4 regions of the Uliginosibacterium sangjuense genome follow, and region 1 is predicted to be linked to each of the others. Evidence: predicted binding sites of a transcription regulator. Region 1 holds the regulator's gene; each other region holds the start of a gene.
The links. Region 1 encodes sigma-54, which starts transcription at its own class of promoters, with help from an activator protein. Its sites were predicted from a motif close to TGGCACGCTTNCTGCTNA; they were not measured.
Positions count from the first base shown of each region.

Region 2: the regulator sigma-54 is predicted to act here: its motif matches at 4,098-4,115, upstream of NMB43_RS01060 (PEP-CTERM sorting domain-containing protein).
Region 3: the regulator sigma-54 is predicted to act here: its motif matches at 4,625-4,642, upstream of flgB (flagellar basal body rod protein FlgB).
Region 4: the regulator sigma-54 is predicted to act here: its motif matches at 5,391-5,408, upstream of NMB43_RS01960 (PEP-CTERM sorting domain-containing protein).

Region 1 is NZ_CP101132.1:4,012,745-4,020,416, reverse strand. Features, by position in the region: gene recA (recombinase RecA) at 1-832, shown strand, start outside; gene recX (recombination regulator RecX) at 839-1,297, shown strand; gene lptB (LPS export ABC transporter ATP-binding protein) at 1,284-2,006, shown strand; gene NMB43_RS18635 (RNA polymerase factor sigma-54) at 2,031-3,536, shown strand; gene hpf (ribosome hibernation-promoting factor, HPF/YfiA family) at 3,552-3,875, shown strand; gene ptsN (PTS IIA-like nitrogen regulatory protein PtsN) at 4,015-4,500, shown strand; gene hprK (HPr(Ser) kinase/phosphatase) at 4,469-5,413, shown strand; gene NMB43_RS18615 (FHA domain-containing protein) at 5,490-6,425, opposite strand; gene ttcA (tRNA 2-thiocytidine(32) synthetase TtcA) at 6,431-7,291, opposite strand; gene NMB43_RS18605 (hypothetical protein) at 7,581-7,672, opposite strand, start outside.
Region 2 is NZ_CP101132.1:222,676-230,347, forward strand. Features, by position in the region: gene gatA (Asp-tRNA(Asn)/Glu-tRNA(Gln) amidotransferase subunit GatA) at 1-1,187, shown strand, start outside; gene NMB43_RS01045 (hypothetical protein) at 1,233-1,919, shown strand; gene rhtB (homoserine/homoserine lactone efflux protein) at 2,003-2,623, shown strand; gene NMB43_RS01055 (hypothetical protein) at 2,625-3,188, shown strand; gene NMB43_RS01060 (PEP-CTERM sorting domain-containing protein) at 3,244-4,041, opposite strand; gene NMB43_RS01065 (FAD-binding oxidoreductase) at 4,213-5,880, opposite strand; gene NMB43_RS01070 (DUF1840 domain-containing protein) at 5,992-6,321, shown strand; gene NMB43_RS01075 (pteridine reductase) at 6,318-7,064, shown strand; gene NMB43_RS01080 (MBL fold metallo-hydrolase) at 7,084-7,672, shown strand, end outside.
Region 3 is NZ_CP101132.1:2,821,744-2,829,415, reverse strand. Features, by position in the region: gene NMB43_RS13125 (methyl-accepting chemotaxis protein) at 1-573, opposite strand, end outside; gene motD (flagellar motor protein MotD) at 711-1,604, shown strand; gene NMB43_RS13115 (flagella synthesis protein FlgN) at 1,630-2,109, opposite strand; gene flgM (flagellar biosynthesis anti-sigma factor FlgM) at 2,106-2,408, opposite strand; gene NMB43_RS13105 (asparaginase) at 2,672-3,739, shown strand; gene flgA (flagellar basal body P-ring formation chaperone FlgA) at 3,770-4,462, opposite strand; gene flgB (flagellar basal body rod protein FlgB) at 4,717-5,118, shown strand; gene flgC (flagellar basal body rod protein FlgC) at 5,132-5,539, shown strand; gene NMB43_RS13085 (flagellar hook assembly protein FlgD) at 5,580-6,269, shown strand; gene flgE (flagellar hook protein FlgE) at 6,284-7,522, shown strand; gene flgF (flagellar basal-body rod protein FlgF) at 7,658-7,672, shown strand, end outside.
Region 4 is NZ_CP101132.1:414,362-422,033, forward strand. Features, by position in the region: gene NMB43_RS01920 (tetratricopeptide repeat protein) at 1-164, shown strand, start outside; gene NMB43_RS01925 (outer membrane lipoprotein LolB) at 173-748, shown strand; gene ispE (4-(cytidine 5'-diphospho)-2-C-methyl-D-erythritol kinase) at 756-1,622, shown strand; tRNA gene NMB43_RS01935 (tRNA-Gln) at 1,675-1,751, shown strand; gene NMB43_RS01940 (ribose-phosphate pyrophosphokinase) at 1,860-2,816, shown strand; gene NMB43_RS01945 (50S ribosomal protein L25/general stress protein Ctc) at 2,907-3,515, shown strand; gene pth (aminoacyl-tRNA hydrolase) at 3,515-4,108, shown strand; gene ychF (redox-regulated ATPase YchF) at 4,105-5,196, shown strand; gene NMB43_RS01960 (PEP-CTERM sorting domain-containing protein) at 5,455-6,228, shown strand; gene prsT (XrtA/PEP-CTERM system TPR-repeat protein PrsT) at 6,691-7,672, opposite strand, start outside.

The sequences.
Region 1 (7,672 bases):
CGAGATCTACGGACCGGAGTCCTCCGGCAAGACCACGCTGACCCTGCAAGTCATCGCCGAGATGCAGAAGATCGGGGGCACGGCCGCTTTTATCGACGCTGAGCATGCACTGGACGTGAGCTACGCCGGCAAGCTGGGCGTCAAGGTCGAGGATCTGCTGATCTCCCAGCCGGACACCGGCGAGCAGGCGCTGGAGATCGCCGACATGCTGGTGCGCTCCGGCGGCGTCGACATCCTGGTGATCGACTCGGTTGCCGCACTGACGCCCAAGGCCGAAATCGAAGGCGAGATGGGCGACCAGTTGCCCGGCCTGCAGGCCCGCCTGATGAGCCAGGCGCTGCGCAAGCTCACCGCCAACATCAAGCGCACCAATACGCTGGTCATCTTCATCAACCAGATCCGCATGAAGATCGGCGTGATGTTCGGCAATCCCGAAACCACGACGGGCGGCAACGCGCTGAAGTTCTACGCCTCGGTGCGCCTGGACATCCGCCGCACTGGCACGATCAAGAAGGGCGAGGAAGTCATTGGCTCCGAGACCAAGGTCAAGGTCGTCAAGAACAAGGTCGCGCCGCCGTTCAAGGAAGCCCACTTCGACATCCTCTACGGCGAAGGCATTTCGCGCGAAGGTGAGATCGTCGACATGGGCGTCGATCACAAGTTCGTCGACAAGTCGGGGGCCTGGTATGCCTACCAGGGTGAGAAGATCGGCCAGGGCAAGGACAATGCGCGCGAATTCCTGCGCGAACACCCCGAGACTGCGCGCGAGATCGAGAACAAGATTCGCGAAGCCGTGGGTGTGGCCGCCATGGGAGTCGTGGCGGCCGAATAAGCCGTGATGAAGAAAGCGCCGGCCGCTTCGCTCAAATCGCAGGCCCTGCGAATGCTTGCCACGCGCGAGCATTCGCAGCATGAGCTGCGACGCAAGCTCAAGGCGAAGGCGGCGGAAGGCGAGGATGTGGAGGCGGTCGTGCAGCGCATGGTGGAAACCGGGCTGCAGTCGGATGAGCGTTTTGCCGAGAGCTTCGTGCGTGCGCGTGGCGAGCGTTTCGGCAGCGGACGCATCCGGCGCGAGCTGGCCGAGCGTGGCGTCAGCGCCGAGCTGGCCGGCGAGGCGCTGGCCGGTCTGGCAGGAGATGAATTGAGTCGTGCGCGTGGCGTGTGGGCGAAAAAGTTCACGCAGGCGCCGCAGGACGCGAAAGAATGGGCGAAGCAGGCACGCTTCCTGCAGTCGCGTGGTTTTTCGTCGGAAGTGATACGCAGGATTTTGAAAGAACCGTTCGATGAGTCTGCTTAGGGTGTCCGGCCTGCGCAAACGCTACAAAGCGCGCACGGTGGTCAAGGATGTGTCGTTCCAGGTCGGCAGCGGCGAGGTGGTCGGCCTGCTGGGGCCCAATGGCGCCGGCAAGACCACCTGCTTCTACATGATCGTCGGCCTGGTCCGCGCCGATGGCGGCAGCGTGCAACTGGACGCCACCGAGCTTGGGCACCTGCCGATCCACAAGCGTGCGCGCATGGGCTTGTCCTACCTGCCGCAAGAGAACTCGGTGTTCCGCAAGCTCACCGTGGCGGAGAACATCCTGGCCGTGCTGGAGCTGCAGAAGCTGCCCAAGGCGGTGATGCAGGAGCGCCTGGACGAGCTGCTCGATGAGCTGAACATCGGCCACCTGCGCGACACCCAGGCGATTGCGCTGTCGGGCGGCGAGCGTCGCCGCTGCGAGATCGCCCGTGCGCTCGCCACCCAACCCAAGCTGATCCTGCTCGATGAGCCCTTTGCCGGCGTCGACCCGATTGCCGTGCTGGAAATCCAGAAGATCATCAACTTCCTCAAACAGCGCGGTATCGGCGTGCTGATCACCGATCACAACGTGCGCGAGACGCTCGGCATCTGCGACCATGCCTTCATCATCAATGCCGGTGAGGTGCTGGCCGGTGGCAAGCCGAACGAGATTGTGCACAATGACCAGGTACGCCAGATCTACCTGGGCGAACATTTCCGTCTCTGAGCGCGCCTGGCTGCAACCCTGTCCATGAAGCCTTCCCTCCAGCTCCGCCTCTCGCAACAACTCGCGCTGACCCCTCAGCTGCAACAGTCCATCAAGCTGTTGCAGCTCTCCACGCTGGAGCTGAACCAGGAAATCGAGCGCATGCTGCTCGACAACCCGATGCTGGAGCGTGATGGGGCGGAGGATGAGGCGGGCGAAGTCGTGGCCGCCCCCGAGGTGACGACGACGGCGGAAGCCACCGAGGCGGACTACGCCTCGGCCGAACGCAAGGCCAACGGGGAGGAGGATTTTGAGCCGCCCTCCACGGTCGAGATGCCGGACACCATCAACGAGGCCTACGACTCGGCCTCCGACGACGACCTGGGCGAAGCCGCCGAATGGCGCAGCGAGGCCGGCAGCGGGCGTGGCAACGATGACGACGACGAGTCGGATTTCCAGGAATTCCAGGCCGCCACCACCAGCCTGCATGATCACCTCAGTGCGCAAGTCTCCCTGATGCCCTTGTCGGACCGTGATCGCGCCCTGGTGCGCTTCATGGTCGAAGCACTGGAGGACGATGGCTACCTGCAGCAGAGCTTCGAAGACCTGCTGCCCCTCATTCCCGAGGAGTGGGAGGTGGAGGTGGAAGAGCTGGGGATCGCCCTGCATCACGTGCAGAACCTGGACCCGGCCGGTGTCGGCGCGCGCAACCTGCAGGAATGTCTGACCCTTCAGCTACGCAATCTACCCGTCACGCCCAGCCGCGAGCTGGCGCTGGGCATCGTCGATGGACTCCTTGAGCAACTGGCCGCGCGCGACTTTCAGAAGATCAAGCGCCGCCTGGGCTGCAGCGACGACGCGCTGCGTGCCGCCCAGGAGCTCATCTGCAGTCTCAATCCGCGCCCAGGGGCCCAGTTCGCGGCGCTCGATGCACGCTACATCGTGCCCGACGTGATCGTGAAGAAGTATCGCGGCAACTGGACGGCCAGCCTCAATCCGGAGGCGATGCCGAAGCTCAGGATTCACCGTGTCTATGCCGATATACTCCATAACAACCGTGGTGCCAGTGCTTCGCTGTCCGCGCAGTTGCAGGAGGCGAAGTGGCTGATCAAGAACGTGCAGCAGCGTTTCGACACGATTCTGCGGGTCTCGCAAGCCATCGTCGATCGCCAACGCCAGTTCTTCGACTACGGTGAAGTCGCCATGCGACCACTGACCCTGAGGGAAATCGCGGAAGAACTCGAACTGCACGAATCCACCGTCTCACGCGTGACCACGCAGAAGTACATGGCGACGGCACGCGGCATTTTTGAACTGAAGTACTTCTTCGGCAGTCACGTATCCACCGATACAGGCGGTGCCTGCTCAGCCACGGCGATTCGCGCGCTGATTCGCCAGATGGTGGGCGGGGAGGATCCAAGGAAACCCTTGTCCGACGCCCGTATTGCCGAAGTGTTGGGCCAGCAGGGTATCGTGGTGGCGCGACGGACGATCGCCAAGTACCGTGAGTCGCTGAATATCCCGCCGGTCAGTCAGCGCAAGTCGATCTAACCAGAGGAGTACGGTATGAACCTCAACATCACGGGCCATCATGTCGAAGTGACCGCCGCCTTGCGCGAATACGTCACCAGCAAGCTCGATCGCGTGATCCGCCACTTCGATCACGTCACGGCGACGCATGTCATCCTCTCGGTGGAAAAGCTTCGGCAGAAGGCCGAAGTGACCCTGCATGTGCGGGGCAAGGACATCCATGTCGAATGCGACAATGACGACCTCTACGCGGCTATCGACGCCATGGTGGACAAGCTCGACCGCCAAGTCCTCAAGCACAAGGAAAAGACTGCTGACCATGGCCACGCCGGCATCAAGCAACAGGCGATCGGCTCGTAACACACTGCACACGGCGGTGCTGCACTCGGACATATAATCCTGTCGAACTGCAGCCGGATCTGCCGCCCCGAGGGCGGCAGATCCGCGCCGGCGAATTTCCAGTCGTGGCGGGCGCAGTCGGCCCGATGCCTACCCCAGCATGAACCTGATCTCTCGCATCCTGCCCTCCGCCAACATCCTGGTTGCCTGCACTGCTGGCGACAAGGCGGGTGTATTCCAGCAGGCCGGCGCCTTGTTCGAGGCCAGCCACAGCCTGTCGCGCAAGGTCGTGTTCGACGCCCTCATGCAACGCGAGAAGCTGGGCTCCACCGGGCTGGGCCAGGGCATCGCGATCCCGCACGGCCGCATCAAGGGGCTCAAGGAGGCCGTGGGGGCCTTCGTCCAACTGGCGCTGCCGATCGAATTCGACGCGCCGGACAATAAACCGGTCGATCTCGTGTTCATCATGTTGGTGCCGGAACAGGCCAACGAAAGCCATCTGCAGCTCTTGTCCGAACTGGCGCAGATGTTCAGTGACCGTGCGTTCCGCGAGAGTCTGGCAGACGCGCAGGATGTGGCGACGGTCGCCACTCTCTTCGCCGGATGGGATCCCCATGCGACGCACGAGCATCGCCCAGCTGTTTGAGGCCAACCGGACGGCCCTGCGCCTGCGCCACATCGCAGGCCGGCTCGACAGCTATCTCACCGTCACCGACAACAAGGTGTGGCCGGCTGACCTGGTGGGCCACCTCAACCTGATCCACCCCAATCGCCTGCAAGTCATGGGCGAGGCGGAGTTCGCGTGGGCACGCCGCCAGGCGCGTGACAAGCTGGAGCATCACCTGCTGGGCATCCTTGCGTCATCGCCGCCGGGCGTGATCGTGGCCGACGATTGCGAAGTGCCCGACATCATCCGGCGCAACTGTGAGGACGTGGGCGTGCCCTTGCTGGCCTCGCCACTGGAATCCGCCCGCGTCATCGACGTGCTGCGCGCCTACCTGTCGCGCAAGCTGGCGGAGCGCGTTTCCCTGCATGGCGTGTTCATGGACGTGCTGGGCGTCGGGGTGCTGATCACCGGTGATTCCGGTGCCGGCAAGTCCGAATTAGCGCTGGAACTGATCTCGCGTGGCCATGGCCTGGTGGCAGACGACGTGGTGGAGATCTCGCGCGTCGCTTCCGGCGTGCTGGAGGGGCGCTGCCCCGAAATGCTCAAGGACTTTCTTGAGGTGCGCGGGCTGGGCATTCTCAACATCCGCACTATCTTTGGCGAGACGGCCTGTCGCCGCAAGATGAAGCTCAAGCTGATCGTCCACCTGCAGCGGCGCGGTGCGCGCGACGACGAGCCCTTGCGCCTGCCGCTGGACGACGAGGACCAGGACATCCTGGGCGTGCCGGTGCGCCGCACGGTGCTGCCGGTGGCGGCCGGGCGCAACCTGGCGGTGCTGCTGGAGGCTGCGGTGCGCAACACCATCCTGCAGTTGCGCGGCATCGACTCCACGCAGGAGTTTGTGGAGCGGCAGCGCCTGGCCCTGGATCAGGAAGACCCCTTCGAACACTGAGGACCAGGCACAGCGACAAACAACGAAGCCGCGGAGTACGCGGCTTTGTTGTTTGTCGTCTGAAGTATCGCTTCTCTTACTTGTTCCCGATGTCGAACAGTGCGGCCTCGACGCCGATCTCTTGTGGTGAGTAACCGAAGCCGATGCGCCCGCGTTCGGGCAGCTGACATTCGCTGCGCTTGAGGATCACCTCCAGCCCATGATCGTCGACCAGGTAGGTGCCATTGGTGCTGGTGTCGATCAGCATGTAGGTGCCATTGCGGAACTCGATGCGGGCATGGTGACGCGACGCACGCCGGTCGGCGATGACCAGGTCGTTGCCTTCCTCGCGCCCGGCCAGCATGACCGGGTGGGTCTGCGACACGATGTAACTGGCGCTCTGGTGGCGCAGCATCAGGCGGGTACGCGGGGCGCTGGAGATCGGCGCGACGGAGGGCGGGCCGGCATCGGCCGCGACAACCACATCGCTGAAGTTGGTCTGCGAGCGGCTGAAGAAGGGCGTGTTGTGCTGGCTGGCACGCATGCCCGACACATCTTCGCGTAGCTCATACACGGCCTTGCTGTCCACTGACAGTGCCTGCTGTGTCGTGATCTGGTTGCGGATCGCTTCCGACAGTTGCTCGGCGGCCTCGCTGCTGATCAGGATCTGGTCGCGCCCGGCTGCGGCCAGCAACTGGCCGGCGTAGCCCGTGGTGCTGTCGGCGTCGGTCGGGCCGGCATGCACGCCGATGCGCAGGGCCAGCGAGATGCCGGATACCGGGGGCAACTGGCTGACGCGTTCGCGCATGTCGTTGGCGGCCAGCACGGCGTTGTCGCAACGCGAGAAGCCGACCACCAGGCGCTGGCCTTCGGTGACCAGGGTGTGGCCGGCATAGGCTTCGACCGCGCGTGCGGCGCGTGCGCGGCCACGCTCGATGGCGCGTTCCGCCTCGCGTACGCCCAGCTTCTGGGTTAAGGCCTCGGCGCCGGTCAGTTCGGCGACCAGCACGCAGGTGGCGGCCGGGGGACTCATGGTGTTCAAAGCGGCTCCGACTCAATCAGTACATTGTCTTTATCCCGGCTCATCCAGTGCACCGCGGCGGCCGGTTCGGGTGAAGCACATACCTCTGCTTCATCGAACACAATGTCCCCTTCCTTTAGGGTGGCCTCGCGGGTCAGCCCCTTGTAGTCGAACAGATTGCCATCCGCGAGGTGGCTGGGCACTACGTTCTGAAGGGCAGTGAAGATCGAGCGCAGGCGCTCCGGGTGCGTTGCATCCCACGTCTGCAGCATGGCCTTGATCTGTTTGCGCTGGGCATTCTCCTGCGAGCCGCACAGATTGCAGGGGATGATCGGGTAGGCCATGGCACGCGCGAACTTTTCCAGATCCTTCTCGGCGCAATAAGCCAGCGGGCGGATCACCATGTGCTGGCCGTCGTCGCTGAGCAGCTTCGGGGGCATGCCCTTGAGCTTGCCGCCGAAGAACATGTTCAGGAACATGGTTTCGATGATGTCTTCGCGGTGGTGGCCCAGGGCGATCTTGGTGGCGCCCAGCTCACGCGCGCAGCGGTAGATGATGCCGCGACGCAGGCGCGAGCACAGCGAGCAGGTTGTCTTGCCCTCGGGAATCTTCTCCTTGACGATGGAGTAGGTGTCCTGGGTCTCGATATGGAAGTCGACGCCGATGGATTCGAAGTAGCGTGGCAGCACGTCTTCCGGGAAACCCGGCTGGCGCTGGTCGAGATTCATCGCGATGAGCTTGAAGTCGATCGGCGCGCGGCGCTTCAGTTCGAGCAACAGGCTCAACAGGGAGTAGGAGTCCTTGCCGCCGGAACAGCACACCATGACCACGTCGCCATCCTCGATCATGGAATAGTCGACGATGGCCTGGCCGACCATGCGCAGGAGGTGTTTCTGCAGGCGCTGGGCGTGGCCCGAGAGTTCGGGGCGGGAGAGGCGGGTCGTGTCCACGAGGTGTATGTCCGGTGCGAAGCTGGCGATAGGATTATAGGGCTTGATGCGGCGCACAATCGTGCCCGCCGTCACGCCTGCAAGGTGGCACCTGCAGGGACTCTACGCCGCAGGCGGGCAGCCGCCGCCCGCCAACCGACGCATGGAGTCTCCGCCGCCAGTGGGCGGCGCATGATGCCGTGGATCCGTACGAGTGAGCGTAGAAATCTGTGACGGGTCAGCGCTCGGCCAGGGCCGGCAGTTGCTTGAGCTGCTGGTGCAGGGCGATGCCGTACTTCTCCGACAGACCCAGGCGCAGGCGCAGCGGGA
Region 2 (7,672 bases), 700 kb from region 1:
GCTCGAAGATGCTGGCCAATTTCGTCAGCCCCTACGACGCGCATGTGGTGAGCCAGCTCAAGGTCGCCGGCACGGTGAGCCTGGGCAAGACCAACATGGACGAGTTCGCCATGGGCTCGACCAGCGAGAACCCGCATTTCGGCGCCGTGCGCAACCCCTGGGACACCGCCCGCGTGGCCGGCGGCAGCTCGGGCGGCTCGGCCGCGGCGGTGGCGGCCGGCATGGTGCCCGCCGCGACCGGCACCGACACCGGCGGCTCCATCCGTCAGCCTGCGGGGCTGTGCGGCATCACCGGCATCAAACCGACCTACGGCGTGGTCTCGCGTTACGGCATGGTGGCCTACGCCAGCTCGCTGGACCAGGGTGGCCCGATGGCGCATACCGCCGAGGACTGCGCGCTGCTGCTCAACCACATGGCGGGTTTCGACAGCCGTGACTCCACCAGCCTGGAGCGCCCGGGCGAGGACTACACGCGCGCCCTGACTGCACCGCTGGCGGGCCTGCGTATCGGTTTGCCCAAGGAGTATTTCGGCGAGGGCCTGGCGGCCGACGTGCGCACCGCCATCGAAGGCGCGCTGGCCGAATTGAGGAAGCTTGGTGCCACCACGGTCGAGGTCAGCCTGCCCAACACGCATCTGGCCATCCCGGCTTATTACGTGATCGCGCCAGCCGAGGCGAGCTCCAATCTGAGCCGCTTCGACGGCGTGCGTTACGGCCATCGCGCCAGCGACTACAAGGACCTGGCCGAGATGTACGCACGCAGCCGCGCCGAAGGCTTCGGTGCCGAGGTCAAGCGGCGCATCCTGGTGGGCACCTATGTGCTGTCGCATGGCTACTACGACGCCTACTACATCAAGGCCCAGCAACTGCGCCGCCTGATTGCCGAAGACTTCCAGCAAGCCCTGCGGCAGTGCGACGTGATCGCCGGCCCGGTGGCGCCGACCGCCGCCTGGGGGATTGGCCAGATGGCGGATGACCCCGTGCAGATGTATCTTGCAGATATCTACACGATCGCCGTGAACTTGGCGGGTCTGCCGGCCCTGTCCGCACCCGCAGGATTCTCGGTTGAGGGCCTGCCGGTCGGGCTGCAACTGATCGGCAACTATTTCAACGAAGCACGCCTGCTCGGGGTGGCCCACCAGTTGCAGCAGGCGACCGACTGGCATCTGCGCCAGCCACCCAACTGATCGGCGCTGCCGCGTGACTGAGCGGGGCGTCGGAAGGAGCCGCCGATGCATCCGCTCGTACGCCCGCTCGCGACCCTGCTGATCGCTGCTTTCAGCCTGCCTGTGCTGGCTGAGCCTGGTATCGAGGTCATGCGCGGCATGGCCAGTTGCGAGGGCAGCCTGTTTACCGCGCTGGCCAAGGATTCCGCGCGCTGGCGCGGCGAACCCAGCTTCACCCGCAAACAACAGATAGCCAGCTTCAAGGTCACGGACCGGGCCCCGCCGGAGTACCAGGGGCGCAGCGCGGATGCGATCGTCGAGTTTAAGAAGGCGCGCGAGATCGGCGGCCTGCACCTGCTCAGCTTTCATGATTCCGATCTGACCAACTGGTCGGTCTTCCGCCGCAATGGCGTGCGCTTCACCGGCTGGGGCTTTTACGTCTACGAAATGCCCGAGGACGTAGTCACCTGGTACAAGCTGCACGCGCCGGAGCGGGCGCAGCATCTGGCGCGCTCCACCGCTGACAAGCCAGACGTGTTCTGCATCGAAGAGATCCTCGTGCAGAACGAATGGAAGCGCGTGCGTTGTACCGCTGACGACGGCTTCCCGGCGAGCCGCGAGCCGCGTCGCTGGTTCGTGATCCGCGCCGACAGCACCGACCTCACGCGCAGCGTCGTGTCCTGCGAATACTCGGGCGATGTGCCGGCGCCCCTGATGCAGCGCTACCGTCCCGACCTTCCGGTCAAGCCATAAGGGGCATTCGTCGCCAGCGTGGCGGCAGGATGCTGTGTGCTGGTTAACATGCCTGCCACCTTCTCCGCTCCGCATGCAAACCGATGTCGCTTGAAACTTGGCTCGCCTTCTTCATCGCCAGTTGGCTGATCAGCCTGTCACCTGGCCCTGGAGCTGTCTCCTGCATGGCCGCCGGCTTGCGCTACGGCTACCGTCGCGCACTGTGGAACATTCTTGGCCTGCAGTTGGGCGTGCTCCTGCTGGTGCTGATCTGCGCGGCCGGTCTTGGCGCGCTGCTGGCGGCCTCGCAGACTGCGTTCGAGATCATCAAATGGTGTGGGGTGGCCTATCTGATCTGGCTAGGCATCCAGCAGTGGCGGGCCGTACCGCGCCCGCTTGAATTCGGCCAGGCGGAGCAGAGCAGTCGCACGCAATTGGTCCTGCGCGCCTTCCTGATCAACGCCAGCAACCCCAAGGGCATCGTGTTCATGCTGGCCGTCCTGCCCCAGTTCATCGACCCGCAGGCGCCGCAATGGCCGCAGTACGCGCTGTGCGCCGTGTCCTTGCTGATCACCGATTCGGTCGTAATGAGTGGCTATACCCTGCTGGCTGCGCGGGTGCTGCGCCTGTTGCGCGACCCCGCCCACATCCGCTGGACCAATCGAGCCTTCGGTGGTCTGTTTATCGGTGCCGGCTTGTTGCTGGCCGGCTTCCGGCGCCATTGAGATGCGCCGCCTGCCGATCCTTCTAGCCGGCGTGCTCGTGGCCTGCAGCAGTACGCCGCCCGTACCGCCCGAACCCGCCCCGGCGCCAACGCCCGCCCCGGCAGGTTCCGCACAAGCTGCGCCTGCGCCGGCCGCTACACAGGCCGCCGCCGTCTCGCCCGGTCGTGCGCCGGCGCCGGTCCAGTCGCGCCTGCTCGGCCGGACGATCCGCCCGCAGGCCCCGCGCCCGCTGAACCTGAAGACCGAGTGCCGCTTCGAGAACGAGACGGGCTACAACGGGACGGCCAGCGTCGAGGTCGTCAACAGCCAGGTCAAGCGCCTCAGCGCGCTGTTCAACGTTCCCGGCCAGGGACAATGTCTGTTCGACATGGCCCAGATGCGACAGACCCGCATTCAGCCCGTGGAGCTGCGCGACGCCCGCTCCGGATGCACTGCCCGCCTGTGGGAGCAGGGCGACAAGGCCACCCTCTCGTTCAGTGGCTGCGCCAGTCATTGCGAGAATCCTGCGGCCTTTCAGTATGTTTGGCCTGTTCTGATAGGGCGAACATCAGGAACTTGCATGTAGACGCAAAAAAGCCCGCAGAGCGGGCTTTTTTGTTGGCGTAGAACCCTAACTGGATTTAGGCGCGGCGACGCAGCGCACCCAAGCCCAGCAGAGCGGAACCGAGCAGCAGCATCGAACCGGGTTCCGGAATCGTGTTGCCGTAGGCGCTGCCATTGCCGCCATTCGAATAGACTTGCGACGCGCCGCCATTGGTGAAGCGTGCATCTGCGGTGTAGGTCAGGGTCTTCGGATCGAAGTTGCCTGCACCAGCGCCGCTCAGAATGTCGAACGTTGCACTGACTACGCCGTTTTGGACATTACCGCTGGTGAAGGCCAGGGTGCTGAAGGCCAGTTCCAGCCACACATTGCCGTCCAGAGCTGCATCCACATCCGCTTGGTCCGATGCGGGCGGCGTGTAGTTGTCGCCACCGACATCTACGTAAACACGTGCCCATGCGCTGCTGATGTCGAAAGAGCCATCCTTGTTCAGGCCAATCCCGCCGAAGGCCAGGGTCAGCTCGCCGCCAGGAACGAAGACGTCGCCATTGGTCTTGCTCAGACCGTTGATGCGGTAGAACTCACCCACGCCGCTCAGGAAGTAGCCGCTCGCGCCGGACGAGCCGTCCTGCGTAGCCAGGACGCTGCCAATACCCACGCCGCTACCATAGTCCACAACACCGGCGGCGGTGGAGCTGGCCGAGTACCACTGCGTGAAATCGAATTGGGAGATGAAATCGAATTCACCACCGTCGGTGTAGTCCGGATCGAGCAATACGCCACCCGCGTTCACCAAGGCGGCGCTGGAGGGCGCGGCGGCGAACGAAAGCGCGCAAGCCGTGCCGAGCACCGAAAACAGCTTTGCAAGCTTGTTCATAGAGAAATCTCCGTTGAATGTGAGGAATCTAAAAAGCCAACACGGCTAGACCTACATAAGCACGGCGCATGCCAGCTAAAAACGGACTCTTAACTCATTGATTTGTTTGTATAAGAGCGGAGCTTCCTCTAGGGGGGCGTCTGTCGTGTAAAGCCTACCGACAGCACTGACTTACTCAGGATCAAGGGGGCTGACCTCGGTGCGTGTGTAACGTCCGGGCGCCAGGATCTGCTGTGGATCGAGGCTGGTTTTGATGTGGTTCAGCGCTTTCCAGAATGGACTTTGTGCCTTCATGAAGCGTGGAATGGAGTCGACGGTTCCTCGGTAGGGGACACAGGGTGGGGTGAGCTCAAGGCCGGCCTCGAACAGATCTTTGTAGCATTCACGGGCTGCCAAGACTGCGTTCGGGTCTGAGCGCTTGAATAAGATGGGGACAGTGCTGTCAATGCAGCGATCCGACACGGTGGTCAGCGTGATCAGCGGTTCGAAGCGATATGTTTGGTCGTGTTGTTGCCTAGCGTAGGTGCAGACCCGCTTGACCATTTCCACATAGTTCCGTACTGCTTGTGGCTTCATTTCTATCAGAGGCGAGTACCAGATCAGGCCGCAGCCGTCACGCGAGGGGTTCATTGCTTGCCCGGTGGGCGGGCGCTGGCCGGAGATCCAGTAGGCCAGGGGCAGGGCGATCTCGCTGGGGGCGCCGCCCAGTAGTTTGAGCGTTTTGTGCAGGGTGGCCAGTACGTTGTCCAGATTGCGGAATGGCTTGCCCGGGAGTGCGCGTACCACCGGGATGAGGACGTTCAGCTTGCCTTCGGTGAAGAACATCAGGCGTCGCACCTTGCCCGCCAATCGCTGACGGATGACCGAGCGGGCGGCAGCGACCAGCTTCGCGTTGCCGTACAGCGCGCCGGCGCCCATCCAGGCCATGACCTGGTTTCGTCTGGCCATTTCCTGCAGACAATCTTCCGGAATCAGTCCGTCGACCAATCTGTCGCGCGGGTAGGGTTCCATCATCGCCAGCACGCGATGGCGGTTCATGAGGTTGATCGAGCCGACCACGCCGCCCAGTTCGCGCAGGATGCCGCGCACCGCCAGGACGACGTCTTCAAGCCCTTCGTCCTGCGGGACGCCGAAGAAGAAGGCCTCGACGCGTTCCGGCCGGGTGGCCAGGGCAATGTGCATGCGGGTGACGATGCCGAAGTTTCCCTGGGCGAACAGGCCGTCCAGATAGGGGCCGACACTCCACTTGAAGACTTTGTCGATGTTTTCCGCCCCCATCTCTGCGAGCGGTGGGCGATACAGGTCGCCATTGGGCAGGATGGCCTCGAGGCCCATGACGGCGGCGAAGTGGTCGGCGTAGGGCGTAATGCCATAGCCGCGTTCCAGCGCGTTGCCGACCAGCGAGCAGTCGGGGCCGGCGCCTGTCACGGGACACAGGAAGTCCGGCGCATGCTGGTCGAGGTATGCGCGCAGCATGGCCTGGGTGACACCGGGTTCGACGCTGACGACGCCGGTTTCCGCATCGATGTCGATGGCCCGCATACCCGAGAGGTCGACGATCACGCAGCCGTTGCGGGCGGGATTGGCCGTGCCATAGCCCCAGTTGTTGCCGGTGCTGATGGGATAGAGCGGGACGCCAAAGCGCTGCGCAGCCAGGACCAGTAACTGCACTTGCTCGGCATGTTGTGGCAGAACGGCGCCTGCGATGCTGCGCGTCGTGCCGGCCGTGTCGGCGCCATAGCGCGCCTGCGCATGGGCAGCGTCCATGACGCGCTCGGTACCGAATCGAGCGGCCAGTTCGGCCAGGAAGGCGGGGGCGGCCACTTCTCCTTCTGACATATCTTCTCCAGGCAGGGTGAGCGTTGCACGACGGGGACCGCGCGGTGTGGCAGCACAAGTCGCCCGCTTCCGGTACATTTGATTACAGCACAGTCTTACAGGTGTATTCGCATGCTGATCACATTCAAGTCCAAGGCCGATGCCGACGTGTTGATGTTTGGCGAGGTCGGCCAGGCGATGCTGGTGGCCTTCGGCAAGGATCCGGATTCGCGTACCGGAATCGTCACGGTCGAGCAGTTGCCGGCAGTGCTGGAGCGGCTCAAGGCCGCGATGCTGAAGGACAAGCTGGCGGTTCCTGCGGCGCCTGATGAGGAGGACGAGGATGCGCCGCGCGGCATGGCCGCGCCGGTCAACTTCTTCCAGCGTGCCGCGCCCTTGGTACAGATGCTCGAATGCGCGCTGAAGGAAGGTGTGCCGGTGACCTGGGAAGCGCAGGGATGAGCGAACGCGTCGTACTTGTCACGGGCGCGGCGCGAAGGGTTGGGGCCGAGATCGTGCGCGTGCTGCATGCGGCGGGCTGCCGGGTGGCGATCCATTACCGCAGCTCGGCTGGCGAGGCGGATGCGCTGGCGGCGAGCCTGAACGCAGCATGGCCGGGTTCGGCGGCCTGTTTTGCGGCCGATCTGCTGGATCTAGGTGCATTGCAGGCGCTGGTTGAGCGTGTGGTGGCGCAGTTCGGGCGGCTGGATGGCCTGGTCAATAATGCCTCCAGCTTCTACCCCACGCCGCTGGGCCAGATCACGCCGGCGCACTGGGCCGATCTGCTGGGCAGCAATCTGCAGGCGCCCTTGTTCCTGGCGCAGGCGGCCGCACCGCACCTGCGTGCGACGGCCGGGGCCATCGTCAATATCGTGGATATCCATGCCGAGCGGCCGCTGGCGGGCTACCCGGTGTATTCGGCGGCGAAGGCCGGACTGCAGGGACTGACGCGTGCGCTGGCCATCGAGCTGGCGCCTGAGGTGCGCGTCAATGGCGTGGCGCCGGGGCCGATCCAGTGGCCGGAGGACGGTCAGTTCGCCGCCGAGGAGCGGGCTGCCATCGTGCGCCATGTGTTGCTCAGGCGCGAAGGCTCGCCCGCCGACATCGCTGGCGCGGTACGCTACCTGCTGCTCGATGCCCCTTATGTAACCGGCCAAATCCTGGCGGTCGATGGCGGGCGCAGCGCCCACCTGTGTCACCTCTGAGTTTCGCTACGAGATCACCATGGCCCTGCATTACCGCATCGTTCCGGTCACCCCCTTCCAGCAGAACTGCAGCGTGCTGTGGTGCGACCAGAGCATGGAGGCGGCGGTGGTCGATCCCGGTGGCGATATTCCGCGCATCGAGGCGGCGCTGGCCGCTTCGGGTGCGCGCCTGAGCAAGATCCTGCTGACCCACGGCCATCTGGACCACGTGGGTGCGACGGCTGCGCTGGCCGCCAAGTACGCCATCCCGGTCGAGGGGCCGCAGCGCGAGGAGGCGTTCTGGCTCGACGCCCTGCCCGAGCAGAGCCGCATGTTCGGCTTTCCGCACACCGAACCGCTGGCGCCCACGCGCTGGCTGGAAGAAGGCGAGACGGTCACTGTCGGACGCGAGGCGCTGGCGGTGCTGCACTGTCCTGGGCATACGCCGGGTCACATCGTGTTCTTCCATGCGCCGTCCAAGCTGGCCATCGTCGGCGATGTGCTGTTCGCCGGCTCGATCGGTCGCACCGATTTCCCGCGTGGCGACCATGCGGCGCTGATCGGGGCGATCCGCGGCAAGCTGTGGCCGCTCGGCGATGACGTGGAGTTCATTCCTGGCCATGGACCGA
Region 3 (7,672 bases), 1.2 Mb from region 1:
GATGGCTTGCATGGACAAAGTCAGTTGCTCCATCGAACCGGCCGTGGCGGAGGCCGCAGAGGACTGTGCGGAGCTCGAATCCGAGACCTTGCTTGCCTCGTTCGCCATGACGTCCACACCCTGTTTGAGCGTGACGGCGCCGTCGCGGATCTGCCCGATCAAGGCCCCCAGATCGCGCCGGATGGTCTCGGCCGAGGCGGCCACGAGGCGGAATTCGCTGCTGTGAAAGCTGTGGATCGGCTGGCTGAAATCGCCGCCAGCCAGGTGGCGCAAGTCTTCAGCCAGTTCGGCTGCGGGTCGGGCGAGCTGGCGGTGCAGCAACCACAGGAAGGCGGCGAAGGCGAAGACGCTGGCCAGTGCCATCAACGCGACGGTGGTCCACAGGGCTCCCTGGGCGTCGGCGAGCAGGGCACTGGTGCTGCCGCTGGCTGCGCCGGCCTGCTCGGCCAGCTTGCGCGCGGCGGTCCATTGCTGGCTAAGGCCGTAGGCGGCGGAGCTAATGACGCAGGTCGTGCCCAGTCCGCAGACGAGCAGCAGTTGATTGCGCAGGGTGTCGAGCAGATGAAACGGCATGGCACGACCTCGGGGGTGGTGACGGGATGGCGCTGTTTACGGCATTGGTCGGGATTCGCTTGAGCTGGAGGCGGGTCATCTCAAGCCTCCAGGCGCCCAGCCGTTAACCCGAAGACAGGCCAGAAAGGGAGCAGCGCATGGCGCGCAAGCAGCATCACGAAGAACACGAGAATCACGAGCGCTGGCTCGTGTCCTATGCGGATTTCATCACCCTCTTGTTCGCCTTCTTCGTCGTGATGTACGCCATCAGCTCGGTCAATGAAGGCAAGTACCGCGTCCTGTCCGATTCCCTGGTCAGTGCTTTTCGCAGCAATGTGAATGTGGAGGGGGCCACCATCGTGGCGCCGCCCAGCACCGCCGGCGCACCGATCACGATGGCGATCGCCAAGCCGCAGGCCGACCCCAAGGTGGAGGCGGCGCGCGCCGAGCATCGCAACAAGATGCGCAGCATGGCCGAAGAGATCCGCCGCGTGCTGGCGCCCCTGGTCAGTGGTGGCCAGGTGCGGGTGAGCGAAGGGGCGCATGGCATCTCCGTCGAGATCAATGCCAGTGTGCTGTTCGCACCGGGTGAGGCCTTGCTGGGGCCGGAGGCGGCACGTGCCCTGCGTGCAGTGGCCCAGGTCGTGGCCGAGGGGGAGTTTCCGATCACGATCGAAGGGCACACCGACAATCTGCCGATCAGCACGCCCAACTTTCCATCGAACTGGGAGCTGTCGGCCGTGCGGGCCTCGTCGGTCGTACGTCTGTTCGTCGAGAACAGGGTGGGACCGTATCGCCTGACTGCTGCTGGCTACGGTGATCAGCGTCCGGTGGCGGACAACCTGACGCCGGAGGGGCGGGCGCGCAACCGGCGCGTCACCATCCTGATCGAATCCATGATGCCGGAGCCGGAGGCAGAGAGTGGGGCGCCGGCCGCGCCCGATGGTTTCGGGCGTGGCAACAAGGCGGATGGTGCGCTGGGCGTGCCCAGGGATGCCGACCAGACCGGCGTGACACCGCCGGCGACACCTCCGGTGCCTGCCCAACCTTGATTCAGGGGATCATGAAACGGCGGCGTCAGACGCTGCCGAGCGAACGCGAGCCGGGGCGGGTACGGGTCTGGCCGTCGCGGCCGTAGACCGTGGGCTGGTCGGAATGGGCCAGCAGGACGGCGAGCGCCTGGTGGTTGTTGCGTAGCATCTCGGTCACCATCTGGCCGTTGTCGCGGTTCAGATCGCGGGCCTGCTGGGCGAGTTCCAGATAGCGCAGCCAGTCGGGATGGTCGGCCTTGCCGATCAGGGTAAGGATGCCGTCGCGCGCATTGGCCAAGCCGGCCTGGGCCAGCAGGGCGCTGCGGGCATCGGCGAATTGCTTCAGCTTGGCGGCGATTTGCCCCTTGCGCTCCGCCAGGGCAAACAAGGGTTCGACGTTGCGGACGTCCAGGACCTGCCTCTCTTCGCCCAGCAAAGACACAAACTGCTCGAGCTGCGCCGTCTCGGTGACGAGCAACTGGAGCAGTTGCTGGCGCTGGATGGCGCGGTCCGGCGTCGTCGTCACGCGCTACGCGGTTGAGCGGACAGCATCTGGCGCACGCTGTCGATCAGGCCATCGGCGACCTTCTCCGGATTGACGGAGAAGCGGCCTTCGGAGATGGCGTTCTTGATCTCGGCGACCTTGCTGCCGTCGACGACCGGCGTCTGGCCGATCACTTGCTCGATCTGCTGCAAGCGGTTCGACAGCGAGGACAGTTGCACCTTTTCGGTCTGCGAGCCGGTAGCCGCGTCGGTTCGCACCTGACGCGTCTTGTTCTCGCTCGGAACCGAACTGGTCGGCTTGATGGTGTTATCGATTTTCACGGCGTTTCCCTTCTTCTTAACAGCTTTCAAATCTGGCCACGGGATGCCTTCAACCCGTTGCCTCACACGGGATAACGGATTGATATGGCCGAACTTTAGCGCATTTTTCTCCGTTTCCCGCTATTGACGTGGGCGAATAATCCTGGTTCCGCAAGTTGGATTTCGGCCCTGGGGCGTCAGTCTTGAGCCGGGCGCGCGCTCGCGGCGATGAATGGTGGTGGTCGGCGGTATGATCGGGGCAAGCCTTCGCGGAGCGGAATGCGGTGAACAAACGAGTCCTGATCATCTATGCCGGGGGGACGGTGGGTTGCGCGGGCGAGCCCTTGCGGCCAATGTCTCTGGGTGAATTCGAGCAGTTGCTGCGCCAGCGTGCGGTGCCGCAGTGGCCGGCCGAGCTGGACTGGCAGCTCGACGGTTTCGAGGTGCCGCTGGACAGCGCCAGCATGCAGCCGGCGCACTGGGTGCGCCTGGCCCAGCACATCATCGACGCCTACCTGGATTACGACGCCTTCGTGATCCTGCATGGCACCGACACCCTGGCCTGGAGCGCGGCGGCCTTGTCCTTCCTACTGCTCGGGCTGGACAAGCCGGTGGTGCTGAGCGGTGCGCAGCGCCCGCTGGCGGCGGCGGATTCGGATGCGCCGGCCAACTTGCGCCTGGCCATGCATGCGGCGCAAATGGACCTGCCGGAAGTGTGCGTGGCCTTCGGCGGGCAGGTGTTGCGTGGCAACCGGGCGATCAAGGTCCATGCATCGAGCGACGCCGCTTTCGCTTCACCCGACTACCCCGCGCTGGGCGTGTGGCAGGACGGCCGCCTGCTGCTCGACGCGGCGGCGGCCCTGCCCATGCCGCCAGTCTGGCTGGCCTTGTCGGATGCCACCGTGCGTGCGGTGGCGCACGAGCGTCTGCGGCAGATCGAGGTCGGCTTGCGCGAGGCCTCGGTCATCGCGCTGAACCTTTTTCCAGGGCTCTCCGCTGGCCTCTTGCGCACGGTGCTCCAGCACACCCGGCCGGCGGTGCGCGGCCTGGTGCTGGCGGCCTATGGCAGCGGCAATGCACCGGACTCGGAAGAGTTGTTGCAGGAACTGGCCCAGGCGCACGAAGCGGGCGTGGTGACGGTCGTCGTGACGCAGACGCGCGGGGGCGGGGTCCGCCTGGGGCAATACCAGACGGGTGCCGGCCTGCGTGGCGCGGGGGCGGTCAGCGGCGGAGACATGACGGCCGAGACGGCGCTGGCCAAGCTGGTCTTCCTGGTGGCCCAGCAACTACCGCGACAGGAAATCGAACAGGCCCTGCAGCGCTCGCTGGCGGGCGAGCTGAGCGCTGGCTGAGCCGGCTCGCCCGCCCGCCCGGGCGGCGCACTAATCGGCGTCGAGCTGGACCACGCCTTCGCTGCGTGCCTTGCCACTGACGATGCGGCCGCCGGCCACGCGCACCCGGACCGCCTGGCCCACGCTGGCGGTGTTCAGTGCCTGTCCTTCATAGCTCACCGCGAACCCCTCTCCCTGGGCCACCAGCTTGACGGTCTGCCCGGCCGTTACCGCCAGCACCCCGCGCAACTGGCTGGCCCGCAGCGGCTGGTTGCTCACCAGGGTCTGGCGGGCAACCAGGCCCAGCGCTTCGGCCGGATCTCGTAGCACGTCGGTCGCCAGGCTGCTGACTTCACCTTCTTCGCGGCGCATATCCGTCTCGGTCAGCGCTTCCCCCCCCGCGACCGTGCGCGCGACCACCACGTAAGGACCGTGGACCTCGACCGTGGCCGGCACGTACAGCGCGGCCTTGGCGCCGGCGCTGCAATTGACCGCCACGCTGACCCGCCCCCAGGCGCGCTGACTGCGTGGGAGAGAGGCCGTCCAGTCTGTGCAGGCCGCCAGGCGCGGCGAATCGAGGATGCGGCCCACCTCGATGCGCACCGTGTCGCCCGGGCGCTGCGGCTGCGCGGCCAGGTAGCGCTCCACGGCCGCGGCGACGCGTTCGACCGCTGTCTGCGCAGCTCCCACGGCGGGCCAGGTGAGCAGGGTGGCGAGTAGCAGGGCAAGGCGGAACAGGGGCATGGCAAGGGGGCAGTGAGGGGGCCGGACGGCGCCCATTATGCGTGGCCGCTTGCCGGCCGGGGCGGCAAACATTGCCGAGCGGGCCTGCCGCTGCTGCCGGGTATGCACGTCGTTTTGCCGCTTTTTCGACCGAAAGCCTCGTGGTGACGGCAGATACGATGCTGGCACAGAAGCTGCAAAGCACCTCGTGAAGGCTCCGCGCTGGTTGGGAGCCGGCAGAGGTGAGCATGAACGACGCAGTGAGAGAGGACGATATGAACAGACTCGATCCAAACCTGGACTTCCATCAGGCCGCGCTCGGCCTGAGGGCCCAGCGTCAAGCCCTGCTGGCATCCAACATCGCCAACGCCGACACCCCGCATTACAAGGCGCGTGATCTCGATTTCGGCAGTGCCCTGAAGGGGGCGCTCAATGGCCGCGTGGGTCAGCCGCTGGCGCTGTCCACCACCACCTCGGGCCATATTCCGGCCCAGGGCATGGCCTTGGCCCCGCATCTGCAGTACCGCACCGAAGAACAGTCCAGCGTGGACGGCAACACCGTCAACATGGACACGGAGCGTGCGGCCATCTCGCAGAACGCCGTGTACTACGAAGCCAGCCTGAGCTTCATCAACGGCCTGCTGCGCACCATGCAGCAAGCGGTGACGGGCCAGTAAGCGGGAGCGCGCGATGAGCCTCTTCAACGTGTTCAACATTTCGAGTTCGGCCCTGCATGCGCAGTCGGTCCGGCTCAATACCACGGCCAGCAACCTGGCCAATGCCGAGAGCGTGGCGGGGGCCGATGGCAAGCCCTACCGTGCCAAGCAGGTGGTGTTCTCCGCCACGCCCATGGGCGGGCCCTACTCGCAGGGCGTGCAGGTGAATCAGGTGGTCGAGTCCGCGGCGCCGCTGCGCACGGTCTACGACCCCTCGAATCCGGCCGCCAATGCCGAAGGCTACGTCAGCATGCCCAACGTGGATGTGGTGGAGGAGATGGTGAACATGATTTCCGCTTCGCGGGCCTACCAGACCAATGCCGAGGTGATGAGCACTGCGCGCACGCTGTTGCAGCGCACGCTCGCCATCGGCCAGGCATAAGGCAGGCAAGGCCCGCGACTGACCTAGAAGGACCGCAACCATGACAACCGCCGTCAACAACAGTTCTGCGTACTCGCAGCAGATTCTGTCCTCGCTGGGCAGCAGCTCCAGTTCGTCCAGCACCAAGGATGTTTCGTCTGCCGAAGACCAGCAGTCCAAGTTCCTCAAGCTGTTGACGACGCAGTTGCAGAACCAGGATCCGCTCAATCCGATGGACAACGCGGAGACCACTTCGCAGCTCGCGCAGATCAGCACGGTGGATGGCATCGAGCGCCTGAACCAGACCATCGCCTCGATGATGAGCAGCTACAAGACGGGCGAGGCCTACCAGGCTGCTGCCCTGGTCGGTCGCCAGGTGCTGGTCGATGGTAACCAGTTGCAGTTGCAGGAAGGTCTGTCGCTGGGTGGCGTGGATCTGAAGGGCGACGCGGACCATGTGTATGTGAGCTTCTACGACAGCACCGGCAAGGAGGTCGACAAGGTCGATCTGGGCGCCATGGACAAGGGCTCCAACACCTTCATCTGGGGTGGCGAGCTGTCGGACGGCACGCAGCTTGCGGACGGCAAGTACACGATCAAGGTCACGGCCGAACTGGCGGGCAAGAAGGTTGAGGTTTCTTCGCTGGAGATGGCGACCGTCGCCAGCGTGGTCAATGGCACCGACGGTGTCAGCATCGAAATTGGCAGGTTCGGGCAGATGTCGCTGTCCGACATCAAGCGCATTCTCTGAGCAGGAGCAGCATCATGGCATTCCAACAAGGTCTTTCTGGTCTGAACGCTGCCTCCAAGGCGCTGGACGTCATCAGCAACAACGTGGCGAACGCCAACAACGCGGGTTTCAAGCTGTCCGGCACCCAGTTCCAGGATGTCTATGCGGCGGCCCTCAACGGGGCCGCGGCCGGTGTGCAGGTCGGTATCGGTACCGCCGTGAGCCAGGTCAGCCAGTTGTTTTCGCAGGGCAACATCACGCCCACCAACAACCCGCTGGACGTGGCGATCAACGGCTCCGGTTTCTTCCGCATGACCAAGGACGGCGTCATCGGCTACACCCGCAACGGTCAGTTCGACGTGGACAAGGACGGCTACATCGTCAACTCGTCCAACTACCGTCTGACGGGCTATCCGGCCGATGCCACCGGCGCGATCCTGAACGCCTCGCCGACCGAGATCCAGATCGACACGGCCGACCTGCAGCCGGTGCAGACCGGCGCCAGCCCGGGCGCCACCGGCATCCAGATCGGCCTCAACCTCGATTCGCGCCAGACCGCGCCGACCGCTGCGTTCAACCCGGCCGACCCGTCCACCTACAACTCCTCGACTTCGGTCACGGTGTACGACAGCCTGGGCAACTCGCACATCATGACGATGTTCTTCCGCAAGGCAGCCACGCCGGGCGACTGGGACATGTACACCCAGACCGATGGCGGCACGACTTCGGCTGCCACCACGCTGTCGTTCAACACCAGCGGGGCGATGACCACCGGCATGCCGCTCACGGTGACGGTGGACTTCAACAACGCGGCCTTCGGCGGCGCGCTCGACTTCACCACACCGCTGGACCTCACCGGCTCCACCCAGTACGGCAGCTCCTTCGGGGTGAACCGCCAGGTGCAGGATGGCTACGCATCGGGCCGCCTGTCCGGCATCACCATCAGCCAGGACGGGATCGTGCAAGGCCGTTACAGCAACGGCCAGTCGCGCAACCTGGGGCAGATCGTGCTGGCCAACTTTGCCAGCCCGGGCGGCCTGTTGTCGCTGGGCGGCAACTTCTGGGCCGAGTCCCCGGCCTCGGGCCAGCCCCTGATCGGTGCACCGAATGCCGGCAACCTCGGCGCACTGCAAGCCGGCGCCATCGAGGAATCGAACGTCGACCTCACCGCCGAGCTGGTCAACATGATCACCCAGCAGCGTAACTACCAGGCCAACGCGCAGTCGATCCGCACCCAGGATCAGGTGATGCAGACCCTGGTGAACCTGCGCTGATGAGGCCTGAGGAGTGAGGAGGAAAACGCGATGTGTTCCGCGCATCACTCCGCAGTGAAAAGTTCTGTAATGGCAGGGCGGGCAGAGTCGTGATGGCTGTGCTCCCTTGACCCTCCAACTCCGGGACCGATCACCATGGACCGTCTGATC
Region 4 (7,672 bases), 900 kb from region 1:
AGTCTTACGCCCGCCTGCAGGACGACGAGGTCGCGGCCCATCTGGTGGAGGCCCTGTGGGCCGCCGGTCGCAAGGACGAAGCCATGCGCCTGCTGGAGAGCGCGCGCAAGGCGCGGCCCAAGAGCGAGTTGCTCGACAAGCTGGAGGCGCGGCTCGTCCGATGAGCCCCCGCATGTTCGATGTATCGCGTCACCTGCTGATGCTGGTGGCTGCCTGCGTACTGTGGGGATGCGCCACCGCGCCCGTTCCCGTGCCCAGCGAGCCCCGACCGCCCCGCGCCAGCATCGCCAGCTTTGCGTTGGAGGCGCGCGCGGTGATTCGGCAGGGCGAGCGTGCCGACAGTCTGCGCATGGCCTGGGAGCATTCTCCGCAACTGGACGTCGTGGGCTTCATCAGTCCCCTGGGGCAGAAGTTGGCCGAACTGCAGCGCGATATGCACGGTGCGCGCTGGCTGGGTGCCGACGGCGAGCGGGTCGAGGCAGAGCGGCCAGACGAGCTGTTCGCCCGTCTGACCGAGGTGCCGGTGCCGCTCGATGCGATGAGCGAATGGATGCTGGGCCGTGTCAGCGCGCAGGCCACCGCCTTGCGCCACGACGAGTTCGGCCGCCTGGAGTCTGCACTCGACCGTGGCTGGCGGATTCAGGTCCTGGCCTACGAAAGTGCCGCAGTGGATGCGCTGCCCAGCCGTCTGGAACTCACCCATGGCACTCTGCGGATTCGCCTGGCCATCGAAAACTGGAGCTTGTGAGCGCGTGATGGACGAGCAAGAGCTGCACTGCCCGGCGCCGGCCAAGATCAATCTCTTCCTGCATGTCACCGGCCGTCGTCCTGACGGCTACCATCTTTTGCAGAGTGCCTTCCGCCTGCTCGACCGGGCGGACGACATCGTGTTGCGTCTACGTGAGGATGGCGAGGTCACGCGCAGTAGTGATCTGCCTGGCGTGCCGGTGGAACAGGATCTGGTGGTGCGAGCCGCGCGTCTGATGCAGGCGCGCACAGGCTGCCGCCTGGGTGTGGATATCGCCGTCACCAAGCGCCTGCCCATGGGCGGCGGGTTAGGAGGAGGCAGTTCGGATGCCGCCAGCGTGATGCTGGGCCTGAACCGGCTGTGGGGGCTGGATGTGCCGCGTGCGCGCTTGCAGGAATGGGGTTTGAGCCTGGGTGCGGACGTCCCCTTCTTCCTGTTTGGCCGTACTGCATTGGCCGAGGGCGTGGGTGAGCAGTTGCGACCGTTGGACCTGCCTCCGGCTTGGTACGTGGTGGTCGAGCCGCCAGTTTCGGTGCCGACCCCACAGATTTTCGCCGCAAAGGAATTGACACGAGACTCCAAGCCCCTAATAATGTCGGGCTTTCCGGCGAAGGATTGCTGGGCGATCGAAAACGAAGCCCGCAATGACCTGCAGCCGGTCGCCTGTGGCTTGTATCCGCCGGTTCAGGAAGCGCTCGACGCGCTGGCGGAATATGGAGTCCCCAGGATGAGCGGTTCCGGCGCCTGCGTGTTCCTTGCCTGTGAGAGCGAGGCTGCGGCGCGCAAGGTTGAGGCGGCGCTGGCAGACCGTTGGAAGGTCTGGGTGGCAGCCTCCCTGGAACGCCATCCGTTGTGGGGTGCCACACGCGAGTAAATGGTTTGACGGACTTGCCGGGTGGCGATGCGGCAGGTCTCAAAAAGGTTATTGGGGAGTCGCCAAGTTGGTTAAGGCTCCGGATTTTGATTCCGGCATTCGAGGGTTCGAGTCCTTCCTCCCCAGCCAGTCAATCGGGCAGGCAGCAATCAAATTGCTGCCTGCCCGAGTGTTTTGTAGTGCTTTAATCGCATATTTCCGTTCCGTGACAGGAACGCTCGCTCTGCAGAGGTAGTCATGGCGTACCGCAGCCTGATGGTCTTCACTGGCAACGCCAATCCCAAGCTTGCCGGTGACGTGGTCAAGCGTCTCGGCATTTCGATCGGTGCCGCGACGGTCGGTCGCTTCTCCGACGGCGAAGTCAATGTCGAGTTGCTTGAAAATGTCCGTGGCAAGGACATCTTTGTCCTGCAGCCGACTTCGGTGCCGACCAATGACAACCTGATGGAGCTGATGATCATGGTCGACGCGCTCAAGCGCGCCTCGGCCGGCCGTATCACCGCCGCCATCCCGTACTTTGGTTATGCCCGCCAGGATCGTCGTCCGCGCTCTGCACGCGTGCCGATCACCGCCAAGGTCGTGGCCAACATGCTGCAAGCCGTGGGCGTGCAGCGCGTGCTGACGGTCGATCTGCACGCCGACCAGATCCAGGGTTTCTTCGATATTCCGGTCGATAACATCTATGCCACCCCCTTGCTGCTGGATCACCTGCGCAAGACTGAGGACCTCAAGGATCTGATCGTGGTGTCGCCCGATGTGGGTGGCGTGGTGCGCGCGCGTGCCGTGGCCAAGCACCTGGAGACGGACCTGGCGATCATCGACAAGCGTCGTCCCAAGGCCAACGTGTCCGAGGTGATGAACATCATCGGCGACATCGAAGGTCGTACTTGCGTGATCGTCGATGACATCGTGGATACCGCCGGCACGCTGTGCAAGGCCGCCCAGGCGCTCAAGCAGCAGGGGGCCAAGCGAGTGGTGTCGTACATCACGCACCCGGTGCTGTCGGGCGCGGCGATCAGCCGCATCAACGATTCCGAACTGGATGAGCTGGTCGTGACCGACACCATCGCGCTGACGGATGAAGCGCGCGCATGCCGCAAGATCAAACAGGTTTCGATCGGCGCCCTGCTGGCCGATACGATGCTGCGCATCAGCAACGAGGAGTCGGTGTCCTCCTTGTTCATGGAAGACTGATTTTTGGTTTCGGGGGCTGGCGCGAGCCGGTCCCTTTTTGTGTAGGCGCCCGACTGGTCGCGGGACGGCGCCGTAATTCTGGAGATGACAATGCAATTTTCGTTCAAGGCTACCAAGCGCGATGAACAGGGCACGGGTGCGAGCCGCCGCCTGCGTCGTGCTGGCCAACTGCCGGGTATCGTGTACGGCGCTGGCAAGGACCCTATCCCTGTTCTGCTCGACCACAACGAGCTGTTCCACCTGCTGCGCAACGAGAAGTTCCACTCGTCCGTGCTGAACGTGGACGTCGAGGGCAGTAAGGAAACCGTCGTGCTGCGCGCCACCCAATGGCACCCGTTCCGTCAGCAAGTGCTGCACCTGGACTTCCAGCGTGTCGATGCTGCGGCCAAGCTGCACCTGAAGGTGCCCCTGCACTTCATCAACGGTGACGTGGCGCCTGGTGTGAAGCTGGACGGCGGCATGGTGTCGCACCCGGTCAATGAACTGGACGTGCAATGCCTGCCGGGCAACCTGCCCGAGTTCATCGAAGTCGACCTGGGCGCACTGCGTGCCGGCGAATCCATCCATGCTTCGCAGATCAAGCTGCCGGCGGGCGTGGAACTGGCCGCGCATGGCGATGCCGATCCGGTTGTGGCCTCCATCCTGAAGGCGCGCGGCGCTGATGCCGAGGCTGCTGAGGGTGAAGCGCCCAAGGCCTGATGACGCAGTCGGCTCCCAAGCTGATCGTCGGGCTCGGCAATCCCGGGCCTGAATACTCCGAAACCCGGCACAACGCCGGGTTTTGGTTTTGTGAGCGCCTGGCGCGCGAGTTGGGTGCGCCGCTCAATCATGAATCGCGCTATCACGGCTTCGTCGGGCGGGCCGGCAACGTCTGGATCCTGTTGCCACAGACCTATATGAACCGTTCCGGTCAGGCGGTGCAGCCGCTGGCACATTTCTACCGCATCGCGCCTGCTGAAATGCTGGTGGTGCATGATGAGCTGGACATCCCGCCCGGCCATCTGCGCTTGAAGTTCGGTGGTGGATTGGGCGGGCATAACGGCCTGAAGGACATCACTTCGCGCTTGGCGACTCAGGACTACTGGCGCCTGCGCATCGGCATCGGTCACCCCGGTGACAAGGCGCAGGTCGCGAACTATGTGCTCAATCGCGCGCGGCGCGAAGAGCAGGACGAGATCGACGCGGCAGTGGATCGCGCCTTGCTGGCCTGGCCCAAGATTGCCAAGGGCGACTGGAACGCCGCCATTCAATACATCAACACGCGCCCTGCGGCGCCCAAGGAAACAGCATGAGTCTCAAGTGCGGCATCGTCGGCCTGCCCAACGTCGGCAAGTCCACCCTGTTCAATGCGCTGACCAAGGCCGGCATCGCAGCCGAGAACTACCCCTTCTGCACGATCGAACCTAACGTGGGCATCGTCGAAGTGCCGGATCCGCGCCTCGACGCGCTGTCGGCCATCGTCAAGCCGCAGAAGATCCAGCCGGCCATCGTCGAGTTCGTGGATATCGCCGGCCTGGTTGCCGGTGCCTCCAAGGGTGAAGGCCTGGGCAACCAGTTCCTGGCCAACATCCGCGAAACCGATGCCGTCGTGAACGTGGTGCGCTGCTTTGACGACGAGAACGTGGTGCACGTGTCCGGCCGCGTCGATCCGATTGCTGACATCGAGACCATCGTGACCGAACTGGCGCTGGCCGACCTGGCCTCGGTGGAGAAGTCCATCGCGCGTGACGGTAAGAAGGCCAAGGCGGGCGACAAGGAGGCACAGAAGCTGGTCGCCGTGCTGGAGCGCCTGCTGCCGCACCTGAACGAGGGCAAGCCTGCGCGCACGCTGGATCTTTCTGATGATGACAAGGCGCTGATCAAGCCCTTGTGCCTGATGACCATCAAGCCTGCGATGTACGTCGGCAACGTGTTGGAGGACGGTTTCGAGAACAATCCGCACCTGGATCGCCTGCGTGAGCATGCAGCCAAGGAGGGCGCGCCGGTGGTCGCCGTGTGCGCCAAGATCGAGCAGGAACTGGCTGACCTGGACGATGAGGACAAGAAGGCCTTCCTGGCCGATCTGGGCCTCGAAGAGCCGGGCCTGAACCGCTTGATCCGTGCCGGCTATGATCTGCTGGGTCTGCAGACCTACTTCACCGCCGGCGTGAAGGAAGTGCGGGCCTGGACCATCCACAAAGGTGATACCGCGCCCCAGGCGGCCGGAGTGATCCACACCGATTTCGAGCGCGGCTTCATCCGCGCCCAGACCATCGCGTACGAGGACTTCATCCAGTACGGCGGTGAGCAGGGCGCCAAGGAAGCCGGCAAGATGCGTGCGGAAGGTAAGGAATACGTCGTCAAGGATGGCGACGTCATGAACTTCCTGTTCAACGTCTAAAACGCAAAAAAAGACCGTACAGATGTGCGGTCTTTTTTCTGTCGTGAGCGGATGGTGGCCTCGAAAGGCCACAGAAGGCACCCTTCTGAAGAAACGTAAATTCCTTCACGGAGGCGCGTCAGCTTTCTTTACATTGATTTTGATGCTTGAATGATTTTATCGGTAACTTGTTGATATTTATTGAGTAAATAATTTGGCACGCTGCGTGCTTAATCCTCCTTGCTGAGCAACTCAATCCGATCAACAAGGAGTCAATAAATGTTCACCAAGTCCTTGATGGCTGTGGCTGTCGTGGCCGCCTTCTCGACCAGCGCACATGCCCTGCCGAGCGTCTTCAACGATTCGATCCCCGCAGGCATCGCGTCCTTCGACGCCACCATCGCCGCCACAGGGGCAAGCGTGTCCACCGCACAGATCGTGACGGGCACCAGCGTCTACAACTACATCGACAAGGATGGCAATGCCGCCACCGTGACGATCACCCGCCCGAACGGCAGCGCAGCCAGCTTCTATGGCCAGTACGGCTCGATGACGGGAGCTTCGTTCTCGATCAACCCGGGCAGCAGCGGCTCCGATCCGATCCCGGGTTACAACTCGGGTATCACCTTCACGTTCAGCTCGCCGGTCAATGCCTTTGGCTTCGAAGTGGGTGACTGGGCAACCTGCTGCTATACGGGTACGCGTCCTGCTGCGGTTCAGAGCAGCTACGGCGTGCCGGCCAATGGTTCTGGCCTGTGGATCGGGTTTGACGGCGGCGCTCAAAAGCTGACTGCCAACGCCGACGACTATTCCGACAACCCCGGCTACGCCAAAGGTGGTGTGTTCGAAAACTTCATCGGCGCGATCGATGACACCGGCTTCTTCTCCAGCGTGACCTTCTTTGGTGACGGCTTTGGTGAGGTGCTGACGGCGGGCGGTACGCTGCGTTTCGCTTCCGTGCCGAAGGGTTCGGTGAGCGTGCCTGAGCCGACCTCGATGCTGCTGGTTGGCCTCGGTCTGGCTGGACTGGCGCTGCGCCGCAAGTTCGCCTGAGCCTTGAGCGCAAAGGGGAGAGATCCCCTGAGGCTAAAAGCCCCTCGTAAGAGGGGCTTTTCTTTTATGGGGGCCGAGATTCTGTGGCTGCGGGTGGCGTGTTGCGCTGAGATCAGGAGAGTGTGTGCGTGGCGTGACCTGGCAACTGGTTGAACTCCGTTGATCGATGATGCAGTGCTGACAGCGTGAGGCTTCCTGCGTGGTTCGCAAGTGTTTTGCGTAAGCGCGCTTGCCTGCCGCGAACGGCGAGCCTCGTTCCGGCCGTGTCTGGTCGTGTGTGAGGGGCCTTTCACTGCGCAGCGGCACGACGTCTGGGGCCGAGCGGGGCTTGTGGCGGGTGACTGGGCTGCACCTGACCTCGATGTGGACGGCTACCGAGTGACCGATGGAGCTAAGCAGATGCTCCATCGGTGTAGCCCTTTGCGGACCTGGCGGGCGACCCCGCTGCGCGCAAGCGGGATGTCAGAGACTGCTCTTGAGTTTGTTGAAGTCTTGTAGGGACACGCTGTTGAGCTTGCTGCCATCGATTTCGTCGAGCAGTTTGCGCGCTTCGCTCCGATCACCGCCTGCTGCCAATTGCATCGCCAGATGCAGGCGGATGTCAGGAACGGTCGGCGCCAACTGCACCGCTTTGCGCAGCATCTCGATGGCTTCCTTGGTCTGCTTGTTCATGGCCAGTGCCAAGCCCAGCGTATCGACGACAGCCGGTGCGTTGGGGGCCAGCGCGTAAGCTGCGCGGGCATCAGTCAGTGCGCTCGGATCGCCAGCCTGGATCTTTTGCCAGGCGAGATCATTCAACACGGCGGCGTGGCCAGGCGCTTGCTGGTTGAGGCGTTGCAGATAGCCGATGGCGTCTTTGTGCTGGTTGCGCTGGCCCGCTCTTTGCGCGGCGAACTGAAGTGCTGTCAGATCTGCCGGGTGAGCGGCAAGCCATGCGTTCAGCTCCCGATCGGCCTTGGGTGATTCGCTGATTCTGTCGAGGACGGTGATGCGCCGCAGTTGCGCGGGGCCTTCGGTGCCAAGCTCGCTTGCCTTGGCATAGGACTTGAGCGCGTCTTCGTAACGTTTGGTCTGGACGAATACATCGCCTTGCATGATGTAGCCCTGTGGCGCCCAGGCTTTGCGGTCGCGCAGGATGCTGATGGTGGTCAGCGCATCTTCGGCTTGCCCGAGTTGCACCTGAAGTGCGGCGAGCGTGGTGTGGACCGACATGTCGTCCGGGAAGCTGGCGATCGCTTTCTTCATGAGGCTGATGGCTTGGTCGGCCTGACCTGCACGGACCAAGGCTTCGGCTTGCCGGATGTGCAGACTTGGCTGGTCAGGGAAGCGCGCGATCAACTGGCCAAAGATCTGCGCCGCTTGCTGGTGATCTCCCTTGGCTTGCAGGACCGAGGCCAACAAGGTTTCCATCGCGGGCGAGGCGGGGTCTGCGGCCTGACCCGCC